Regions from separate parts of the Paenibacillus sp. FSL M7-1414 genome, predicted to be linked through region 3. Evidence: a T-box and tRNA genes for the amino acid it is inferred to sense, from the RefSeq annotation. Region 3 holds a T-box; the other regions hold tRNA genes.

Region 1 (7,232 bases), 3.8 Mb from region 3:
AGCCTGCAATCCTTCGCGTGCATCTGCCAGAATGGCTTCTCCGCCTAACTTGGCGGCATCCATGCCGTTCAGGTTGATGTTAATGAATGACACTTCCGGATGCTGAAAAGCAGAGCGGGATGCCGTCGTAAAATCCGAGAACCGTGTACCGACGCCGATCACAACGTCCGCTTCTCTCGCCAGCCTATTGGCTGCCAGAGAACCGGTAACCCCGATGGCCCCCACATTCAGTGGGTGGTCCCAAGAGACTGCGCTCTTGCCCGCCTGCGTCTCGGCGATCGGAATACCAAATGCCTCGGCGAATTCCACTAGCTGGGCGGACGCCTCAGAGTACAACACACCGCCGCCTGCAACGAGCAGCGGCTTTCTGCCACGGGCAATCTGTTCCATTGCCCGTTCAATGGCTGCCTGTACCGGGGGGCGACGATCCAGATAATGTACTTTGCGGGCAAAGAAAGATTCCGGGTAATCGTACGCTTCTGCCTGCACATCCTGCGGCAATGCGAGCGTTACTGCTCCCGTCTCTGCTGGATCGGTTAGCACACGCATCGCCTGTGTAACAGCAACCATCAGCTGTTCGGGACGAACAATGCGATCCCAGTACTTGCTGACGGCTTTGAATGGATCAGTGGCTGAGATTGTATAATCACTGCTTACTTCCAACTGCTGAAGCACTGGGTCCGGTTCCCGTGTAGCAAAGTTATCTCCTGGAAGCAATAAAACCGGAATCCGGTTCACCGTTGCAGTAGCTGCGGCTGTAATCATATTCAAAGCACCAGGTCCAATGGATGTTGTACATGCATAGATCTGTCTACGGTTCTTCTGCTTGGCATAAGCCGCTGCCGTATGCACCATGCCTTGTTCGTTCTTGCCTTGCATATACGTCAGGCTTCCCGGACTGCGCTCCAGCGCTTCTCCAATGCCTGTTACATTGCCATGTCCAAAAATACCGATGATTCCCTTCACAAACTTGGTTTCCACCCCGTCAACCGAGATATATTGCTGATCCAGGTATCGAAGCAGTGCCTGAGCCATCGTTAGTCGAATTGTTTTCATGAATTGATCGCCGTCCTTTCCTTTACGGGTTAAGCGCTTAATCTACGTTAAGTTTAAGCGCCTTACCCTGAAGGTTAAGCGCTTAATTGATATGGTATTACAGGTTAATGATTTACGCAAGCTATTTTTGTAAGCGTTTTTATGAAATGTGGTAAAAAAAATATTCTTGTGTTCGAACATGTGTTAGACCTTCTCTATTTGAACACTTCCACAATGACTAAGAACAGACTTAAAAAAGGGGGAAAATATCGTGAGGATGGGATACATGCTAAAGCCAAATAATCCGTGACCTTCGTATACTACAATCGCCCATATACCTATGAAAGCAAAAAAAGAAAGAGACGGTGAGTACCGTCTCTTTCTTTTGCAATATATAAGCGGGTGATGGGAATCGAACCCACGCTATTAGCTTGGAAGGCTAAAGTTCTACCATTGAACTACACCCGCATAACAACAATCGGGATGACACGATTTGAACATGCGACCCCCTGGTCCCAAACCAGGTGCTCTACCAAGCTGAGCTACATCCCGTTATCTATACCGGCGAGAGGACTCGAACCTCCACGGTTTCCCACTCGATTTTGAGTCGAGCGCGTCTGCCATTCCGCCACGCCGGCAAAATATGAAGTTATAATGGCGCGCCCTGAGAGATTCGAACTCCCGGCCTTTTGATTCGTAGTCAAACGCTCTATCCAGCTGAGCTAAGGGCGCAAAATATTGGAGCGGAAGACGGGAATCGAACCCGCGACCCTCGCCTTGGCAAGGCGATGCTCTACCGCTGAGCCACTTCCGCAAATAAGGGATGCGCGTGGAGGGACTTGAACCCCCACGTCAAAGACGCTAGATCCTAAGTCTAGTGCGTCTGCCAATTCCGCCACACGCGCATATAATGGTGAGTCATGAAGGGCTCGAACCTTCGACACCCTGATTAAAAGTCAGGTGCTCTACCAACTGAGCTAATGACTCATAGAAAAACTGGTGGAGGATGATGGATTCGAACCACCGAACCCGTACGGGAGCAGATTTACAGTCTGATGCGTTTGGCCGCTTCGCTAATCCTCCAGGATTACATGGTGCCGGCGAGAGGACTTGAACCCCCAACCTACTGATTACAAGTCAGTTGCTCTACCAGTTGAGCTACACCGGCGTATTACATGGTGTTATAAATGGTGGCTCGGGACGGAATCGAACCGCCGACACGAGGATTTTCAGTCCTCTGCTCTACCGACTGAGCTACCGAGCCTTACTACATTAAAAAAATGGCGGAACCGACGGGATTCGAACCCGCGATCTCCTGCGTGACAGGCAGGCATGTTAGGCCAACTACACCACGGTTCCAGATCACTTTCTCAAGGAAAGTATAATTGCGGGGGCAGGATTTGAACCTGCGGCCTTCGGGTTATGAGCCCGACGAGCTACCGGGCTGCTCCACCCCGCGTCGTTATAAAGTTATATGGTGGAGGCTGAGGGGATCGAACCCCCGACCCTCTGCTTGTAAGGCAGATGCTCTCCCAGCTGAGCTAAGCCTCCATATTATGACCCGTAGGGGATTCGAACCCCTGTTACCTCCGTGAAAGGGAGGTGTCTTAACCCCTTGACCAACGGGCCTTACTGGCTCCCCGAACAGGGCTCGAACCTGTGACAACTCGATTAACAGTCGAGTGCTCTACCAACTGAGCTATCAGGGAATGGTGGAGCCAAGCGGGATCGAACCGCTGACCTCCTGCTTGCAAGGCAGGCGCTCTCCCAGCTGAGCTATGGCCCCATACTCTGGTGTATTTCTTGTTGTGGTCTTGCTATGGGCCCTGGTGGACTCGAACCACCGGCCTCACCCTTATCAGAGGTGCGCTCTAACCAACTGAGCTAAGGGCCCTTATCAATTTTCGAAAAAAAATACCCCAATGGGGTTTCGCTTGGCGGCGTCCTACTCTCCCAGGACCCTGCGGTCCAAGTACCATCGGCGCTAGAGGGCTTAACGGTCGTGTTCGGGATGGGTACGTGTGGAACCCCTCCGCCATCGCCACCAAACGCATAGCATAGCTTACATTCAGAGATCGTTCTCTGAAAACTAGATTCGAAACGAAACATGCGAATTATCACTTGCTATTGGATAAGCCCTCGACCGATTAGTACTGGTCAGCTCCATGCATTGCTGCACTTCCACCCCCAGCCTATCTACCTCGTCGTCTTCAAGGGGTCTTACATACTGGGAAATCTCATCTTGAGGGGGGCTTCACGCTTAGATGCTTTCAGCGTTTATCCCGTCCGTACATAGCTACCCAGCGGTGCTCCTGGCGGAACAACTGGTACACCAGCGGTACGTCCATCCCGGTCCTCTCGTACTAAGGACAGCTCCTCTCAAATTTCCTACGCCCACGACAGATAGGGACCGAACTGTCTCACGACGTTCTGAACCCAGCTCGCGTACCGCTTTAATGGGCGAACAGCCCAACCCTTGGGACCTACTTCAGCCCCAGGATGCGATGAGCCGACATCGAGGTGCCAAACCTCCCCGTCGATGTGGACTCTTGGGGGAGATAAGCCTGTTATCCCCAGGGTAGCTTTTATCCGTTGAGCGATGGCCCTTCCATGCGGTACCACCGGATCACTAAGCCCGACTTTCGTCCCTGCTCGACTTGTAGGTCTCGCAGTCAAGCTCCCTTATGCCTTTGCACTCTTCGAATGATTTCCAACCATTCTGAGGGAACCTTTGGGCGCCTCCGTTACTCTTTAGGAGGCGACCGCCCCAGTCAAACTGCCCACCTGACACTGTCCCCGCACCGGATTACGGTACCAGGTTAGAACCTAGATACGATCAGGGTGGTATCCCAACGTTGCCTCCACACAAGCTGGCGCTCATGCTTCAAAGGCTCCCACCTATCCTGTACAGATCGTACCCAAATTCAATATCAAGCTGCAGTAAAGCTCCATGGGGTCTTTCCGTCTTGTCGCGGGTAACCTGCATCTTCACAGGTATTAAAATTTCACCGGATCTCTCGTTGAGACAGCGCCCAAGTCGTTACGCCATTCGTGCGGGTCAGAATTTACCTGACAAGGAATTTCGCTACCTTAGGACCGTTATAGTTACGGCCGCCGTTTACTGGGGCTTCGGTTCACAGCTTCGGATTGCTCCTAACCACTCCCCTTAACCTTCCAGCACCGGGCAGGCGTCAGCCCGTATACTTCGCCTTACGGCTTCGCACAGACCTGTGTTTTTGCTAAACAGTCGCTTGGGCCTTTTCACTGCGGCCCCCTCGTGCTATTCACACTACCGGGGCACCCCTTCTCCCGAAGTTACGGGGTCATTTTGCCGAGTTCCTTAACGAGAGTTCTTCCGCGCGCCTTAGAATACTCTTCTCGCCTACCTGTGTCGGTTTGCGGTACGGGCACCATCACCTGGCTAGAGGCTTTTCTTGGCAGTGTGAGATCATGACCTTCGCTACTATAATTTTCGCTCCCCATCACAGCTCAGCCTTACAATGTGCGGATTTGCCTACACATCAGCCTTACTGCTTAGACGGACATCCATCAGTCCGCGTCACTACCCTACTGCGTCCCCCCATTGCTCATAACGGCTTACGGTGGTACAGGAATTTCGACCTGTTGTCCTTCGACTACGCCTTTCGGCCTCGCCTTAGGTCCCGACTTACCCTGAGCGGACGAGCCTTCCTCAGGAACCCTTAGGCTTTCGGCGGATCAGATTCTCACTGATCTTTTCGTTACTCATACCGGCATTCTCACTTGTATAATGTCCAGCGCTCCTTACGGTACACCTTCAACCCTTATACAACGCTCCCCTACCCCTGATGCAAAGCATCAAGCCATAGCTTCGGTGGTGTGTTTAGCCCCGTTACATTTTCGGCGCAGAGTCACTCGACCAGTGAGCTATTACGCACTCTTTAAATGATGGCTGCTTCTAAGCCAACATCCTGGTTGTCTGTGCAACTCCACATCCTTTCCCACTTAACACACACTTGGGGACCTTAGCTGATGGTCTGGGCTGTTTCCCTTTTGACAATGGATCTTAGCACTCACTGTCTGACTCCCGGAAGTAAGTCTATGGCATTCGGAGTTTGACTGAGCTTGGTAACCCTTGCGGGCCCCGCACCCAATCAGTGCTCTACCTCCACGACTCTGTTTTCCGAGGCTAGCCCTAAAGCTATTTCGGGGAGAACCAGCTATCTCCGAGTTCGATTGGAATTTCTCCGCTACCCCCACCTCATCCCCGCATTTTTCAACATGCGTGGGTTCGGGCCTCCAGTGCGTGTTACCGCACCTTCACCCTGGACAGGGGTAGATCACCCGGTTTCGGGTCTACGTCCACGTACTAAGTCGCCCTATTCAGACTCGCTTTCGCTGCGGCTCCGGCTCTTCACCTTAACCTTGCACGGGAACGTAACTCGCCGGTTCATTCTACAAAAGGCACGCCATCACCCCTAAAACGGGCTCTGACTTTTTGTAAGCACACGGTTTCAGGTTCTATTTCACTCCCCTTCCGGGGTGCTTTTCACCTTTCCCTCACGGTACTGCTTCACTATCGGTCGCTAGGAAGTATTTAGCCTTGGCAGATGGTCCTGCCGGATTCATACGGGGTTTCACGTGCCCCGCACTACTCGGGATCCGTCTCGGAGGGAACAGACTTTCAACTACAGGGCTTTTACCTTCTTTGGCGGGCCTTTCCAGACCTCTTCGCTTAACCGGTTCCTTTGTAACTCCATGTGAGACGTCCCACAACCCCAAAGAGCAAGCTCTCTGGTTTGGGCTTCTCCGCGTTCGCTCGCCGCTACTGACGGAATCACTATTGTTTTCTCTTCCTCAGGGTACTTAGATGTTTCAGTTCCCCTGGTATGCCTCTGCATAACCTATGTATTCAGTTATGAGTAACTGGAAATTACCCCAGCTGGGTTTCCCCATTCGGACACCCCCGGATCAAAGCTTGCTTACAGCTCCCCGAGGCAGTTTCGTTGTTCGCCACGTCCTTCATCGGCTCCTAGCGCCTAGGCATCCTCCGTGTGCTCTTAGTAGCTTAACCATATCGCTCGTGTTCGAGCTGTCACTCCGCTTGGTTTGCTTGCGCAAATCCAAAAGTCGTTCCATTTCGATCACTCGCTCATGCAATCTACCTTATAAAAACACTTCACTTGTTTACACAAGATCAGCTTAAAGGAATGTTCTAATTCGCGTTTGTTTCGTTTCGATATCTAGTTTTCAAAGAACAAGCTCCATGCAAAAGCAAGCTGTTTGAGAGTTTGAGCTCTCAAAACCGAACAACGAGTGAGTGTTTTGCAGCTAAGCTGCATATTTGAATGTTTCCGTTGCAGGAAACGATTCTCCATAGAAAGGAGGTGATCCAGCCGCACCTTCCGATACGGCTACCTTGTTACGACTTCACCCCAATCATCTATCCCACCTTCGGCGGCTGGCTCCTTGCGGTTACCCCACCGACTTCGGGTGTTATAAACTCTCGTGGTGTGACGGGCGGTGTGTACAAGACCCGGGAACGTATTCACCGCGGCATGCTGATCCGCGATTACTAGCAATTCCGACTTCATGCAGGCGAGTTGCAGCCTGCAATCCGAACTGAGACCGGCTTTGTTGGGATTGGCTCCATCTCGCGATTTCGCAGCCCGTTGTACCGGCCATTGTAGTACGTGTGTAGCCCAGGTCATAAGGGGCATGATGATTTGACGTCATCCCCACCTTCCTCCGGTTTGTCACCGGCAGTCTATCTAGAGTGCCCACCCGAAGTGCTGGCAACTAAATATAAGGGTTGCGCTCGTTGCGGGACTTAACCCAACATCTCACGACACGAGCTGACGACAACCATGCACCACCTGTCTCCTCTGTCCCGAAGGAAAGATACATCTCTGCATCGATCAGAGGGATGTCAAGACCTGGTAAGGTTCTTCGCGTTGCTTCGAATTAAACCACATACTCCACTGCTTGTGCGGGTCCCCGTCAATTCCTTTGAGTTTCAGTCTTGCGACCGTACTCCCCAGGCGGAGTGCTTAATGTGTTAACTTCGGCACCAAGGGTATCGAAACCCCTAACACCTAGCACTCATCGTTTACGGCGTGGACTACCAGGGTATCTAATCCTGTTTGCTCCCCACGCTTTCGCGCCTCAGCGTCAGTTACAGCCCAGAGAGTCGCCTTCGCCACTGGTGTTCCTCCACA
Region 2 (7,232 bases), 1.7 Mb from region 3:
GGCAAGCGTTGTCCGGAATTATTGGGCGTAAAGCGCGCGCAGGCGGTCATTTAAGTCTGGTGTTTAATCCCGGGGCTCAACCCCGGATCGCACTGGAAACTGGGTGACTTGAGTGCAGAAGAGGAGAGTGGAATTCCACGTGTAGCGGTGAAATGCGTAGATATGTGGAGGAACACCAGTGGCGAAGGCGACTCTCTGGGCTGTAACTGACGCTGAGGCGCGAAAGCGTGGGGAGCAAACAGGATTAGATACCCTGGTAGTCCACGCCGTAAACGATGAGTGCTAGGTGTTAGGGGTTTCGATACCCTTGGTGCCGAAGTTAACACATTAAGCACTCCGCCTGGGGAGTACGGTCGCAAGACTGAAACTCAAAGGAATTGACGGGGACCCGCACAAGCAGTGGAGTATGTGGTTTAATTCGAAGCAACGCGAAGAACCTTACCAGGTCTTGACATCCCTCTGATCGATGCAGAGATGTATCTTTCCTTCGGGACAGAGGAGACAGGTGGTGCATGGTTGTCGTCAGCTCGTGTCGTGAGATGTTGGGTTAAGTCCCGCAACGAGCGCAACCCTTATATTTAGTTGCCAGCACTTCGGGTGGGCACTCTAGATAGACTGCCGGTGACAAACCGGAGGAAGGTGGGGATGACGTCAAATCATCATGCCCCTTATGACCTGGGCTACACACGTACTACAATGGCCGGTACAACGGGCTGCGAAATCGCGAGATGGAGCCAATCCCAACAAAGCCGGTCTCAGTTCGGATTGCAGGCTGCAACTCGCCTGCATGAAGTCGGAATTGCTAGTAATCGCGGATCAGCATGCCGCGGTGAATACGTTCCCGGGTCTTGTACACACCGCCCGTCACACCACGAGAGTTTATAACACCCGAAGTCGGTGGGGTAACCGCAAGGAGCCAGCCGCCGAAGGTGGGATAGATGATTGGGGTGAAGTCGTAACAAGGTAGCCGTATCGGAAGGTGCGGCTGGATCACCTCCTTTCTATGGAGAATCGTTTCCTGCAACGGAAACATTCAAATACGCAGCTTAGCTGCAAAACACTCACTCGTTGCTCAGTTTTGAGAGCTCAAACTCTCAAACAGCTTGCTTTTGCATGGAGCTTGTTCTTTGAAAACTAGATATCGAAACGAAACAAACGCGAATTAGAACATTCCTTTAAGCTGATCTTGTGCAAACAAGTCAAGTGTATAAAGGTAGTTAAATTGCTTTTGTGATGGTATCGGGTGAGAGCGACTTTTGGCTTTGCGCAAGCAAAACAAGGGAAGCGAGCGACCGAAACCGGAACAAAATGGTTAAGCTACTAAGAGCACACGGAGGATGCCTAGGCGCTAGGAGCCGATGAAGGACGTGGCGAACAACGAAACTGCCTCGGGGAGCTGTAAGCAAGCTTTGATCCGGGGGTGTCCGAATGGGGAAACCCAGCTGGGGTAATTTCCAGTTACTCATAACTGAATACATAGGTTATGCAGAGGCATACCAGGGGAACTGAAACATCTAAGTACCCTGAGGAAGAGAAAACAATAGTGATTCCGTCAGTAGCGGCGAGCGAACGCGGAGAAGCCCAAACCAAAGAGCTTGCTCTTTGGGGTTGTGGGACGTCTCACATGGAGTTACAAAGGAACCGGTTAAGCGAAGAGGTCTGGAAAGGCCCGCCAAAGAAGGTAAAAGCCCTGTAGTTGAAAGTTGGTTCCCTCCGAGACGGATCCCGAGTAGTGCGGGGCACGTGAAACCCCGTATGAATCCGGCAGGACCATCTGCCAAGGCTAAATACTTCCTAGCGACCGATAGTGAAGCAGTACCGTGAGGGAAAGGTGAAAAGCACCCCGGAAGGGGAGTGAAATAGAACCTGAAACCGTGTGCTTACAAAAAGTCAGAGCCCGTTTTAGGGGTGATGGCGTGCCTTTTGTAGAATGAACCGGCGAGTTACGTTCCCGTGCAAGGTTAAGGTGAAGAGCCGGAGCCGCAGCGAAAGCGAGTCTGAATAGGGCGATGTAGTACGTGGACGTAGACCCGAAACCGGGTGATCTACCCCTGTCCAGGGTGAAGGTGCGGTAACACGCACTGGAGGCCCGAACCCACGCATGTTGAAAAATGCGGGGATGAGGTGGGGGTAGCGGAGAAATTCCAATCGAACTCGGAGATAGCTGGTTCTCCCCGAAATAGCTTTAGGGCTAGCCTCGGAAAACAGAGTCGTGGAGGTAGAGCACTGATTGGGTGCGGGGCCCGCAAGGGTTACCAAGCTCAGTCAAACTCCGAATGCCATAGACTTACTTCCGGGAGTCAGACAGTGAGTGCTAAGATCCATTGTCAAAAGGGAAACAGCCCAGACCATCAGCTAAGGTCCCCAAGTGTGTGTTAAGTGGGAAAGGATGTGGAGTTGCACAGACAACCAGGATGTTGGCTTAGAAGCAGCCACCATTGAAAGAGTGCGTAATAGCTCACTGGTCGAGTGACTCTGCGCCGAAAATGTAACGGGGCTAAACACACCACCGAAGCTATGGCTTGATGCTTTGCATCAGGGGTAGGGGAGCGTTGTATAAGGGTTGAAGGTGTACCGTAAGGAGCGCTGGACATTATACAAGTGAGAATGCCGGTATGAGTAACGAAAAGATCAGTGAGAATCTGATCCGCCGAAAGCCTAAGGGTTCCTGAGGAAGGCTCGTCCGCTCAGGGTAAGTCGGGACCTAAGGCGAGGCCGAAAGGCGTAGTCGAAGGACAACAGGTCGAAATTCCTGTACCACCGTAAGCCGTTATGAGCAATGGGGGGACGCAGTAGGGTAGTGACGCGGACTGATGGATGTCCGTCTAAGCAGTAAGGCTGATGTGTAGGCAAATCCGCACATTGTAAGGCTGAGCTGTGATGGGGAGCGAAAATTATAGTAGCGAAGGTCATGATCTCACACTGCCAAGAAAAGCCTCTAGCCAGGTGATGGTGCCCGTACCGCAAACCGACACAGGTAGGCGAGAAGAGTATTCTAAGGCGCGCGGAAGAACTCTCGTTAAGGAACTCGGCAAAATGACCCCGTAACTTCGGGAGAAGGGGTGCCCCGGTAGTGTGAATAGCACGAGGGGGCCGCAGTGAAAAGGCCCAAGCGACTGTTTAGCAAAAACACAGGTCTGTGCGAAGCCGTAAGGCGAAGTATACGGGCTGACGCCTGCCCGGTGCTGGAAGGTTAAGGGGAGTGGTTAGGAGCAATCCGAAGCTGTGAACCGAAGCCCCAGTAAACGGCGGCCGTAACTATAACGGTCCTAAGGTAGCGAAATTCCTTGTCAGGTAAATTCTGACCCGCACGAATGGCGTAACGACTTGGGCGCTGTCTCAACGAGAGATCCGGTGAAATTTTAATACCTGTGAAGATGCAGGTTACCCGCGACAAGACGGAAAGACCCCATGGAGCTTTACTGCAGCTTGATATTGAATTTGGGTACGATCTGTACAGGATAGGTGGGAGCCTTTGAAGTGTGAGCGCCAGCTTGCATGGAGGCAACGTTGGGATACCACCCTGATCGTATCTAGGTTCTAACCTGGTACCGTAATCCGGTGCGGGGACAGTGTCAGGTGGGCAGTTTGACTGGGGCGGTCGCCTCCTAAAGAGTAACGGAGGCGCCCAAAGGTTCCCTCAGAATGGTTGGAAATCATTCGAAGAGTGCAAAGGCATAAGGGAGCTTGACTGCGAGACCTACAAGTCGAGCAGGGACGAAAGTCGGGCTTAGTGATCCGGTGGTACCGCATGGAAGGGCCATCGCTCAACGGATAAAAGCTACCCTGGGGATAACAGGCTTATCTCCCCCAAGAGTCCACATCGACGGGGAGGTTTGGCACCTCGATGTCGGCTCATCGCATCCTGGGGCTGAAGTAGGTCCCAAGGGTTGGGCTGTTCGCCCATTAAAGCGGTACGCGAGCTGGGTTCAGAACGTCGTGAGACAGTTCGGTCCCTATCTGTCGTGGGCGTAGGAAATTTGAGAGGAGCTGTCCTTAGTACGAGAGGACCGGGATGGACGTACCGCTGGTGTACCAGTTGTTCCGCCAGGAGCACCGCTGGGTAGCTATGTACGGACGGGATAAACGCTGAAAGCATCTAAGCGTGAAGCCCCCCTCAAGATGAGATTTCCCAGTATGTAAGACCCCTTGAAGACGACGAGGTAGATAGGCTGGGGGTGGAAGTGCAGCAATGCATGGAGCTGACCAGTACTAATCGGTCGAGGGCTTATCCAATAGCAAGTTGTAATTCGCGTGTTTCGTTTCGAATCTAGTTTTCAGAGAACGATCTCTGAAGCATATTCCCTGATAGCTCAGTTGGTAGAGCACTCGACTGTTAATCGAGTTGTCACAGGTTCGAGCCCTGTTCGGGGAGCCATATGGAGAGGTGTCCGAGCTGGCCGAAGGAGCACGATTGGAAATCGTGTAGGCGTCACAAGCGTCTCGAGGGTTCGAATCCCTCTCTCTCCGCCATAATATTAAGGCCCGTTGGTCAAGGGGTTAAGACACCTCCCTTTCACGGAGGTAACAGGGGTTCGAATCCCCTACGGGTCATAATAACTTCAAAAAAAGAAGTTGATTTTTACAACAAGAATATGATATGATCATAAATGTGTTGTTCGGAGGCTTAGCTCAGCTGGGAGAGCATCTGCCTTACAAGCAGAGGGTCGGGGGTTCGATCCCCTCAGCCTCCACCATATAAACTTTATAACGACGCGGGGTGGAGCAGCCCGGTAGCTCGTCGGGCTCATAACCCGAAGGCCGCAGGTTCAAATCCTGCCCCCGCAATTATACTTTCCTTTGAGAAAGTGATCTGGAACCGTGGTGTAGTTGGCCTAACATGCCTGCCTGTCACGCAGGAGATCGCGGGTTCGAATCCCGTCGGTTCCGCCATTTAATCTTTACATGAGGCAAACTGTTCACTACATCTGCTGTATGGCACTGATGCCCTATATAAAGTGTAAGGAATTAAGATTAGACTTTATTGTGGCTCGGTAGCTCAGTCGGTAGAGCAGAGGACTGAAAATCCTCGTGTCGGCGGTTCGATTCCGTCCCGAGCCACCATTTATAAAACAATTTAATATGCCGGTGTAGCTCAACTGGTAGAGCAACTGACTTGTAATCAGTAGGTTGGGGGTTCAAGTCCTCTCGCCGGCACCATGTAATCCTGGAGGATTAGCGAAGTGGCCAAACGCATCAGACTGTAAATCTGCTCCCGTACGGGTTCGGTGGTTCGAATCCATCATCCTCCACCAGTTTTTAGGGGCATAGTTTAAAGGTAGAACAACGGTCTCCAAAACCGTTGGTGTGGGTTCAATTCCTGCTGCCCCTGCCAATTAACTTTTTAGAAATTAACCTTTTATGGCGGTCGTGGCGAAGTGGTTAACGCACCGGTTTGTGGATCCGGCATTCGGGGGTTCAATTCCCCTCGATCGCCCCTTTGTTTTTTCATTTTTTATTGGGGATTAGCCAAGCGGTAAGGCAACGGACTTTGACTCCGTCATGCATAGGTTCAAATCCTATATCCCCAGCCATTATGCGGACGTGGCTCAGCGGTAGAGCATCGCCTTGCCAAGGCGAGGGTCGCGGGTTCGATTCCCGTCGTCCGCTCCAAAATATGGCGCCATAGCCAAGTGGTAAGGCACAGCTCTGCAAAAGCTTTATCCCCAGTTCGAATCTGGGTGGCGCCTCCAGCATATGCCGGCGTGGCGGAATGGCAGACGCGCTCGACTCAAAATCGAGTGGGAAACCGTGGAGGTTCGAGTCCTCTCGCCGGTATATTGAATAGCCCTACATGTTGCTTATGCAATGTGTAGGGCTATTTTTATTTTATATGAAACGATTTATATGCAGTAAGAAAATCTAGAGTAAGAGAAGATGGACGTTACTAAAGATTGACGTATGATTATATTGAGTATATTGTAGATAAGTAAAGTCTTTAATATGGAGGAGTGAAGTAGAGTGACTAATGGAAAAAATGTGTCGGATACCGATCTGTTATTTGATCTTTCTGTATGGGAAGAGGCATGGAAGAATCGTCCGAGAAGTTCAAAATATAAGAAGAAAAGCGCCCCCTTTAATATAGAAGAAGCTTTTGAGCGATGGGCCAGGGATTATCATGCACAGTCGTTCACCGAAGAAGGAAAGCAGCGTTCTGAACGCATTATGGGCTGGATTGAAAACCAGGGTGTGGAATTCGCAGGGTTATCCATTTTGGACATTGGAGCCGCTTCAGGCATATTTACCATTCCTTTTGCGAAAAAGGGGGCAAGTGTGACGGCAGTTGAGCCTTCTGAGTTGCTTGTCTCCCTTATGAAAGAGACGATACCTCCAGCTCTGGAATCCAAAATCGAAATCGTAAACGAACGATATGAAGAAATCTCCATTAAGGATAAAGGCTGGGAGAAGAAATATGACTTTGCATTTGCATCCATGTGTCCAGCGATGTCGGATTGGGAAACAATTGAGCAGGCGATCAACTGTGCCCGGAAGTATGTGTATATAAGTACTATGGCGGGACAGAAGGAACACACACTAATGGATGAACTTAAGGATGTACTGGGGGTAACTTCTTCATACAAGGCCGGTGATATGGGGTATATCCAACAGTTGCTGTATTTGAGGGGGTATTCTTATACGATGATTATTACGAGAGAAGTTAACTCATTTGAAGTACCGGTGGAAGAGATTATCGAGCAGCTGCCAGAATGGCTTAATACGTATGAGTTACCATCGGATGAAGATTCTCTCAGACTGGCTGAGAAGTACATTCGGGATACGTATAAGGATAGTACGGTGACCTTCTCACGTGGAGGAAGATGGTAAAATTCTAATCCAACTTGAACAGCCAAATATGAAAACAGTTCGCACTAAGGATAAGCAATAAATCGCATAAGCTTGGCACGAGTAATGATAAACAGGAATTGAGACTGAGACAATGTAGTTTAACGTCTAAGATGACACTAGGAAGCATCATACTGCAAAACAAGAAGATACACGTGTGAAACATATGAAGTTAAGATTGCAGAAGTAAAGTTGTAAGTGAAGGGAGCAGGTTATGTGCTCCCTCTTTTTTGAAGCCACTAATTCATCGACCGCTTTGAACCAGACCCTCGTTTATTTAGAGATGTTCGAGACAACAAAACAAAACACAGACCTAGTTTTCAGAGAATGATCTCTGAAGCATATTCCCTGATATTTCAGTTGGTAGAGCACTCCACGGTTAATCGAGT
Region 3 (7,232 bases):
TGCGCTAATCCCAACCGGCATTAAAAACATGGCGGGTGGAGCTAACAGCGAGAATTTCGGAAGTTTGGACAATTTGGCGCTTTCCTTTGGTGTATTACTGTTCATTCTAATCCTGAATCGATATGCTCGCGGTTTTGTAAAATCCCTGGCTGTTCTCCTTGGTATTATCGTGGGGACCCTCATCGCAGCCATCATGGGAAAAGTGAATTTTGCCTCTGTACAGGAAGCCTCCTGGTTCCATTTACCTCAACCCTTTTACTTTGGATGGCCTACCTTTGAAATCGGCCCCATTATTACAATGATTATTGTAGGTACGGTGGTTATCATCGAATCAACAGGTGTATTTATGGCTTTGAGCAAAATTTGTGATCAACCGATCAACGAAAATGATCTGGCACGGGGATATCGCGCAGAAGGTCTCGCGTTTGTTCTGGGCGGCATCTTTAATGCTTTTCCATACAATACATTTGCACAGAATGTTGGTTTGGTTCAGCTCTCCAAAGTAAAAACGACCAATGTTGTTGTTGCAGCTGGAGGTATTCTAGTCTTTCTGGGACTCATTCCGAAGGTAGCTGCTTTTGCAACCATTATTCCAAGTGCTGTCCTCGGAGGAGCGACTGTTGTCCTGTTTGGAATGGTTGTCTCATCCGGGATCAAAATGCTGACAAACGTCGACTTTGGCAAACAATCCAATCTATTGATCGTGGCTTGCTCCGTTTCACTTGGGCTCGGTGTTACTGCTGTACCCGATCTGTTTGCCCAGCTTCCTCAAAGTATTCGGATTATTGTTAGCGATGGTATTATTACGGGAAGCCTGTCAGCCATCCTGCTTAATGTCTTCTTTAACCTTGCTTTGAAAAAAGAGAACTTGCCAATACAGCCTGTACAGGCTCAAGAAGCACACACGTAATCCTTGTAATAACAGACGTGTCATCTAGTAGTAAGTAAGTGGAATAGATCCAAGACGGTTTTCTGGGAAGTGGAGTGAAAGGGAATGACCCCACTTGTCAAAGAAACCTCTTGGATTTTTTGGTGCTTACGATTCATGAGGAATGCAAAAGGCATGCAAATATGCTAAAGTTTCATCAAGAACATTTAATATGTTCGTTTAAGTCAACAACCTCTTGAATTGAATTTCCATGCGACTACATAAATGAGCATTGGTTCACAAGGCTACAATATAACCAAGGGATATCCCTGGTGCAGAAAAGGAGTTGTGATCACCATGCAACAAGAAACGTTGAACAAAGGGTGGAACTTGGAGAATAGTTATGCGCAGTTACCGCAACCCTTTTTTACAAGTCAGGGCGCAGTGCCTGTTGAATCACCAAAGCTGATCATTTTCAATAGATTGCTTGCATCCAGCTTGGGACTGGATGTGGAGTCTCTTGACAGTGATGAAGGAGCGCAAATTTTTGCAGGTAATTCGATCCCTGAAGGAGCCGAGCCTTTGGCTCAGGCCTATGCAGGGCATCAATTTGGCAATTTTAACATGCTTGGAGATGGACGTGCTTTGCTGCTGGGTGAACAGATTACGCCACAGGGCGAGCGAGTGGATATCCAGCTGAAAGGTTCAGGAAGAACACCGTACTCTCGTGGAGGAGATGGACGTGCTGCTGTTGGGCCCATGTTGCGAGAGTATATTATTAGTGAAGCGATGTATGCACTGGGGATCCCAACAACACGTAGTCTGGCTGTGGTATCAACTGGAGAAAACATTATCCGCGAAACAGAGCGGCCGGGTGCCATTTTAACCCGGGTGGCTTCCAGTCATATCCGGGTAGCAACCTTTCAGTACGCAGCAAGATGGGGGTCTATTGAAGATCTTCGGGCATTGGCTGATTATACGTTGCATCGACATTTTCCTGATGTTGCTCAAGCTGAGAATCGCTATCTTCTGCTCCTTCAGGAAGTGATTAAGCGGCAGGCGGCTCTCATTGCCCAGTGGCAGCGTGTTGGTTTCATTCATGGCGTGATGAACACAGATAACATGGCAATCAGTGGTGAGACCATCGATTATGGTCCGTGCGCCTTTATGGATGCTTACAATCCTTCAACCGTATTCAGCTCCATTGACAGGCAAGGTCGCTATGCTTATGGCAATCAACCGTATATTGCCGGGTGGAATTTGGCTCGCTTTGCCGAGACGCTTCTGCCGTTGTTGCATGAAGATGAAGAACAGGCCGTGCAGCTCGCTCAGGATGCTATTGCACAATTTTCTGAATTGTACCATCATCATTGGCTCAAGGGAATGCGTGCCAAACTGGGCTTGTTGGATGAAGAGGCCGAAGATGAAGCGCTGATCAAGGAGCTTCTTGAACTTATGGAGAAGCATAGTGCAGATTACACCAATACGTTCCTGGCTTTGACCTTTGATACATTGGAAGGGACAGCTTTGTTTGGCACGACAGAATTTGCTGAATGGCATGAGCGGTGGCAAGCAAGATTGGACAGACAGCAAGAGGAGAAGGAAGTCTCTCGACAGTTGATGAGAACAAGCAATCCAGCCGTCATTCCCCGAAATCATCGGGTCGAGGAAGCCCTTGAGCAAGCGGAGAACCACGGAGATCTTAGCGTGATGCTGAAGCTTTTGGCAGTTCTTTCAGACCCGTTCGCGCACTCACCTGAGCAGGCTGAATATGCCGAACTGCCAGCACAGTGCAATACTTCGTATCAGACTTTTTGTGGAACCTGAATGAACAGTATGGAATGAAGAGGCTGCCTTGGGCAGCTTTTTCATTTTTCATTCTGTCATCGACGTTACTTTACAGAGGCAGGTGCATTCATGTCCAACATGTTAAGCAAACAACAATTGGCAGACATCCTTATACAGCTTTTAGAGCGTACATCTTTCCCTAGGGAACAGATGCAGAACTATGTTAACCGCTTGTTTGAGAACTTTAAATGGGATGGGGTGCCTTATGTAGAGAGTAGAAAAGATACGTATATCGTTCGAATATACGAACGTGGTCTCGTCTCATTGGAGAAACGGGTGAAACAGCCGGATGAAGTCATCTATTGGTTGCTGGAAGATATTATTTTCACCGCGACGCATGTAGGGTTGTTGGAAAGACATGGCGTGGATAATAAAGAGACGCATTTGAACTATACAAATGAAGTGATGAAGGACCTGAACAGGGGTGTCCTGGAAGCCTTCCAGCAGATCGGTAATCCTTATTTACATTGGCATCAGACGGGCAAACGTCAGGAGTTAGAGGGCATGGCATAAAGAAAAGTGAGGTGTGTTACATGAGCGAGCAAGATATTAATGACGTATGGTATGACTATGCTGTGTTATTTGTCGAAAAAAAGAATGAATCTCAACAGGACTGGGCATCGTTGACTTCGAACGAGCAGAACATTGCTGCTCTATGGCTGTTAGAGGCGGATGTCTTTAATGGCGGTTTTATACAGTTTTTCTGTAACTGGGGGGAAGAGGTATACCGTTACGCGTTGCGGGCATTACATATTATTGATGCGACTCAAGTCGTGGAGATTATAACGTCAGCATACGGCTGTATTGAGCACTTGAAAGAGGATGAAAGGCTTACCGAACTGTGGGATATTCCTAAATTCCTGTCAAAGGAACAAGAGCAGCAGTTAGATGCGCTGGATCAGCAGTTTTGGAACAATGAGGATCAGATCGCGGAGAAAGCCTATGGTTATTATCACGGAAAATTGAACATGATGATCATATAATCTGGTTTCAACTATGCATCCGTTGTTCTGTTCGAAGATTAATACTTGGTCTTGCAATGACTGAAACGTTCGGCTATACTTGCTATAAATTGAATACATGAATCACGTTGATAGAGCGCAGTAGCGGCTTTGTCCCTGTTACAGAAAGTCAGGGGTTGATGGAACCTGATACATACAAGGGCTGCGAATTACACTCTGGAGTACTTGGGTAATGCCAAGCGGATGGGCAAACGATATATTGCTAAAAGTGGTATGGATAACGTGTTAAGGTCACGTGTTGTCCATGCAATTTGGGTGGTACCACGGTTATAATAATCGTCCCTGTGTCTAATGAAGACAAGGAGGCGATTTTTTTGTGTCCAAAAAAGCCGTTCCAGCGTGTAATTTCGTAATTTAACGTTGATCATGACTGAATCTTGAGGATAGAAAAGGGGTTATACACATGATGAATATTATTGATGAACTACAGTGGCGTGACGCCATTAACCAGCAGACAGATGCAGAGGGACTGCGTGAGTTGACTGAAACCAAATCGATCTCGTTGTACTGCGGCGTTGACCCTACGGGGGACAGCATGCATATCGGACATCTAATTCCATTCATGATGCTGAAACGTTTTCAACTGGCAGGACATCGTCCAGTCATTCTGATAGGTGGAGCTACAGGTACGATTGGTGATCCAAGTGGCCGGCAGGCAGAACGTTCTTTGCAAACGATGGAGCAAGTGCAGGAGAATGTGGATGCACTGACAGCGCAGATGAAGAAGTTGTTCGTAACAGACGGTGATAATCAGGTTCGCATGGTGAACAACTACGATTGGACACACAAAATCAATGTGATTGAATTCTTGCGTGACTACGGCAAAAACTTTAACCTCAACACAATGCTGGCTAAGGATGTAGTTGCGAGCAGACTGGAAGGCGGAATCTCGTTTACCGAGTTTTCATACCAGATCCTTCAATCACTCGACTACCTGCACCTGTTCCAAAACGAAGATGTACAGCTTCAAATCGGCGGTTCGGATCAATGGGGGAATATCACGAGTGGTCTTGATCTGATTCGTAAAAAAGAAGGATCTGAAGCGAAGGCGTATGGTCTGACCATTCCGCTCATGCTCAAATCCGACGGTACGAAATTCGGTAAAACAGCTGGCGGCGCAATCTGGCTTGACCCGAACAAAACAACACCATTTGAGTTCTACCAGTTCTGGGCGAATACAGATGACCGTGATGTCATTAAATACTTGAAATACTTTACTTTCCTCAGCAAAGAACAAATCGAAGCTTTGGCTGAAAAGGTAGAGACAGAGCCGCACAGACGTGAAGCACAGAAAGCACTCGCGGAAGAAATGACAAAATTCGTTCACGGCGAAGAAATGCTCGAACAGGCTAAGCGTATTACAGCGGCGCTGTTCAGTGGTGATATCCGTTCCCTGACAGCAGATGAAATCGAGCAGGGTTTCAAAGAAATGCCAACATTCGAAACGGACGGCGAAGCGAAAAATATCGTCGACTGGCTCGTAGATCTGGGGTTGGAGCCATCCAAACGCCAGGCGCGTGAGGATGTCACTAAAGGCGCGATCTCCATGAACGGTGAGAAAATCACAGAGCTTGAATTCACAGTGTCGGCAGAGCATGCCATCGGCGGTAAATTCATCATTATCCGTAAAGGTAAGAAGAACTACAGCCTGGTTAAACTCCAAGCGTAGTGTCTGAGTATTAGAACGTAACACAGAAACGTATAGAGACTACAATAGACACACAAATAAAGCTACAAATACAGAAACAAAAAGACCGCCTTCCATCTCTGTCAGGCGACAGAGGGGAGGCGGTCTTTCGTATATCAGGCCAGTGAGTGACCTATCTTATTGATTAACGATCGCTGTGATTTCTTCATCCAGATCAAGTCGTACATTCTCACGGTACGCCCTGATGTTGTATTCACTGTGCAGGTAACGAAGAATCGCTTCAATCATATTGGACTCCACCAGATATTGACTGCGGCCTTGAATCCAAACTTCAGCGGAATAACCTGTATCTTCTTCCCAGCTCAGTTCTACGTTCACATCGGTTGGACGTACACCCTTACGTTCTGCCATATGAATACAGATTGCATTCACAATTTCATCCATGCTCAGAACCATAGAGATTAGTACCGTCCGTTTCTGTTACGGTCATCATCACGATCATTGCGACGGTCATAACGACCATCCGCGGCAGGTTTGCGACGATTGGAGATGGCTCTGAAGAGTGCCATAGCCAGCATAACAATCAACATAATTGCTGCAACGTTCACGAGCAATCCAAGGATGTTACCCAGAGCGCCCATGCCACCGAACAATCCGCCAAACATCATACCAGCAAGACCACCAAGCATCATGCCTTTCATGAATCCGCCGCCACCGCCGAAGAATCCGCCACGGTTCGTTGTAGCTGCTCCATTGCTGGAATTGTTATTCGTATTCGATTTGCTTACATTGCTGTCGGATTTCTTAGGTGTATTGCTATAACTTTTCGTACCGGATTTAAATCCGCCACCACGTCTTGCATCTGCAGAATCCGGATTCGTTACTCCCACTGTTGCGAACAATAATGTAAAGGCCATAAATACCATCATTAGATGTTTAACTCCGAATTTTTTCTTCATTGTAAAGATCGTAACCCCCCGATTAATTTGTTTGAATCGCCCAAAAATGGGCCTTACTCATGTAATACGGTCAACTTGCAGGAACGTTTCAAATTTTATTAAATTTCTGAAACGCTTGGACTTGGGTCTTGAATTGCAGCTTGGCCATCAAGTAATTGGGTAACCCAATGACACCATTCCAGGCCTGTTTGTGCGTGCATTAACCCTTTTTGTACCAGGATGTAGCTTCCAAAATCTCGGTTGCCTACACGAAGATTATCCTGAGGTATACGTGACTTCAGATCCTCGAAATAACGTATGCGTTCCATAAACCAGCTTTTACGCTCGTTAAGAATGCGTCTCATGCTTCCGTCTTCCGCTATGCCAACACACAAAATACGCAAATTAAATTCATCGCGTGTAACCGGTGCGGTAACAGGAGTAATCATCCATTCCAAGAGCTTTTCAATGCCTTTTTCCGTAACTGCGTACATTTTCTTGTCCGGTTTGTCAGACTGTTGTACCCAGCGGGAGGCCAATAACTCATCGTTTTCCATCTTGGACAGGAGTGGATAGATCTGGCTGTGTTTCGCCTGCCAATGAGGCTGGATTTTCAGCATCAGATCATAGCCCGATGACTCCTCGCGGGTAAGCAGCCCGAGTAATCCGTAGGAAAGTATGTTCATGCACATGTCTCCTTAATATTAGGGCTAGGTCAGAGAGAACAATCGTTTTTACTTTCTTTGACCGCTTTCATAAAAAGTGTACACTGAAACTGTATGGTTTGACAACCTGACAGAACAACTGCCTTAATTTAGACAAAAAAAGTGCGAACCATAAGGTCCGCACTCCAAACCATTTAGAGAGATGCCTGTTGTCCATACCCCTCAGCGACAAGATTAAGCTCA

The links. A T-box is a leader RNA that pairs with one kind of tRNA and senses whether it is charged. The one in region 3 lies ahead of tyrS (tyrosine--tRNA ligase), so its partner is inferred to be a tRNA-Tyr.
Region 1: it encodes a tRNA-Tyr, which carries the amino acid that the T-box ahead of tyrS (tyrosine--tRNA ligase) is inferred to sense. The anticodon was not compared.
Region 2: it encodes a tRNA-Tyr, which carries the amino acid that the T-box ahead of tyrS (tyrosine--tRNA ligase) is inferred to sense. The anticodon was not compared.

Annotation. Positions count from the first base shown of each region.
Region 1 covers NZ_JBBOOS010000001.1:312,827-320,058, reverse strand. The annotation lists gene iolD (3D-(3,5/4)-trihydroxycyclohexane-1,2-dione acylhydrolase (decyclizing)) at 1-1,056, opposite strand, end outside; tRNA gene MHH92_RS01490 (tRNA-Gly) at 1,433-1,503, opposite strand; tRNA gene MHH92_RS01485 (tRNA-Pro) at 1,514-1,587, opposite strand; tRNA gene MHH92_RS01480 (tRNA-Leu) at 1,595-1,673, opposite strand; tRNA gene MHH92_RS01475 (tRNA-Arg) at 1,691-1,767, opposite strand; tRNA gene MHH92_RS01470 (tRNA-Gly) at 1,775-1,849, opposite strand; tRNA gene MHH92_RS01465 (tRNA-Leu) at 1,860-1,940, opposite strand; tRNA gene MHH92_RS01460 (tRNA-Lys) at 1,947-2,022, opposite strand; tRNA gene MHH92_RS01455 (tRNA-Tyr) at 2,033-2,118, opposite strand; tRNA gene MHH92_RS01450 (tRNA-Thr) at 2,128-2,203, opposite strand; tRNA gene MHH92_RS01445 (tRNA-Phe) at 2,224-2,299, opposite strand; tRNA gene MHH92_RS01440 (tRNA-Asp) at 2,317-2,394, opposite strand; tRNA gene MHH92_RS01435 (tRNA-Met) at 2,421-2,494, opposite strand; tRNA gene MHH92_RS01430 (tRNA-Val) at 2,511-2,586, opposite strand; tRNA gene MHH92_RS01425 (tRNA-Glu) at 2,593-2,664, opposite strand; tRNA gene MHH92_RS01420 (tRNA-Asn) at 2,669-2,744, opposite strand; tRNA gene MHH92_RS01415 (tRNA-Ala) at 2,746-2,821, opposite strand; tRNA gene MHH92_RS01410 (tRNA-Ile) at 2,856-2,929, opposite strand; rRNA gene rrf (5S ribosomal RNA) at 2,968-3,084, opposite strand; rRNA gene MHH92_RS01400 (23S ribosomal RNA) at 3,163-6,088, opposite strand; rRNA gene MHH92_RS01395 (16S ribosomal RNA) at 6,395-7,232, opposite strand, start outside.
Region 2 covers NZ_JBBOOS010000001.1:5,807,025-5,814,256, reverse strand. The annotation lists rRNA gene MHH92_RS25525 (16S ribosomal RNA) at 1-1,001, shown strand, start outside; rRNA gene MHH92_RS25520 (23S ribosomal RNA) at 1,311-4,236, shown strand; tRNA gene MHH92_RS25515 (tRNA-Asn) at 4,303-4,378, shown strand; tRNA gene MHH92_RS25510 (tRNA-Ser) at 4,382-4,473, shown strand; tRNA gene MHH92_RS25505 (tRNA-Glu) at 4,483-4,554, shown strand; tRNA gene MHH92_RS25500 (tRNA-Val) at 4,622-4,697, shown strand; tRNA gene MHH92_RS25495 (tRNA-Met) at 4,715-4,788, shown strand; tRNA gene MHH92_RS25490 (tRNA-Asp) at 4,816-4,893, shown strand; tRNA gene MHH92_RS25485 (tRNA-Phe) at 4,989-5,064, shown strand; tRNA gene MHH92_RS25480 (tRNA-Thr) at 5,085-5,160, shown strand; tRNA gene MHH92_RS25475 (tRNA-Tyr) at 5,170-5,255, shown strand; tRNA gene MHH92_RS25470 (tRNA-Trp) at 5,262-5,335, shown strand; tRNA gene MHH92_RS25465 (tRNA-His) at 5,365-5,437, shown strand; tRNA gene MHH92_RS25460 (tRNA-Gln) at 5,460-5,534, shown strand; tRNA gene MHH92_RS25455 (tRNA-Gly) at 5,539-5,613, shown strand; tRNA gene MHH92_RS25450 (tRNA-Cys) at 5,620-5,693, shown strand; tRNA gene MHH92_RS25445 (tRNA-Leu) at 5,700-5,778, shown strand; gene MHH92_RS25440 (class I SAM-dependent methyltransferase) at 5,962-6,825, shown strand; tRNA gene MHH92_RS25435 (tRNA-Asn) at 7,189-7,232, shown strand, end outside.
Region 3 covers NZ_JBBOOS010000001.1:4,067,854-4,075,085, reverse strand. The annotation lists gene MHH92_RS17665 (nucleobase:cation symporter-2 family protein) at 1-910, shown strand, start outside; gene MHH92_RS17660 (protein adenylyltransferase SelO) at 1,226-2,695, shown strand; gene MHH92_RS17655 (Imm63 family immunity protein) at 2,786-3,229, shown strand; gene MHH92_RS17650 (DMP19 family protein) at 3,250-3,699, shown strand; T-box leader at 3,798-4,025, shown strand; gene tyrS (tyrosine--tRNA ligase) at 4,145-5,407, shown strand; gene MHH92_RS17640 (YxcD family protein) at 5,564-5,842, opposite strand; gene MHH92_RS17635 (hypothetical protein) at 5,848-6,345, opposite strand; gene MHH92_RS17630 (PadR family transcriptional regulator) at 6,444-7,010, opposite strand; gene MHH92_RS17625 (beta-class carbonic anhydrase) at 7,184-7,232, opposite strand, start outside.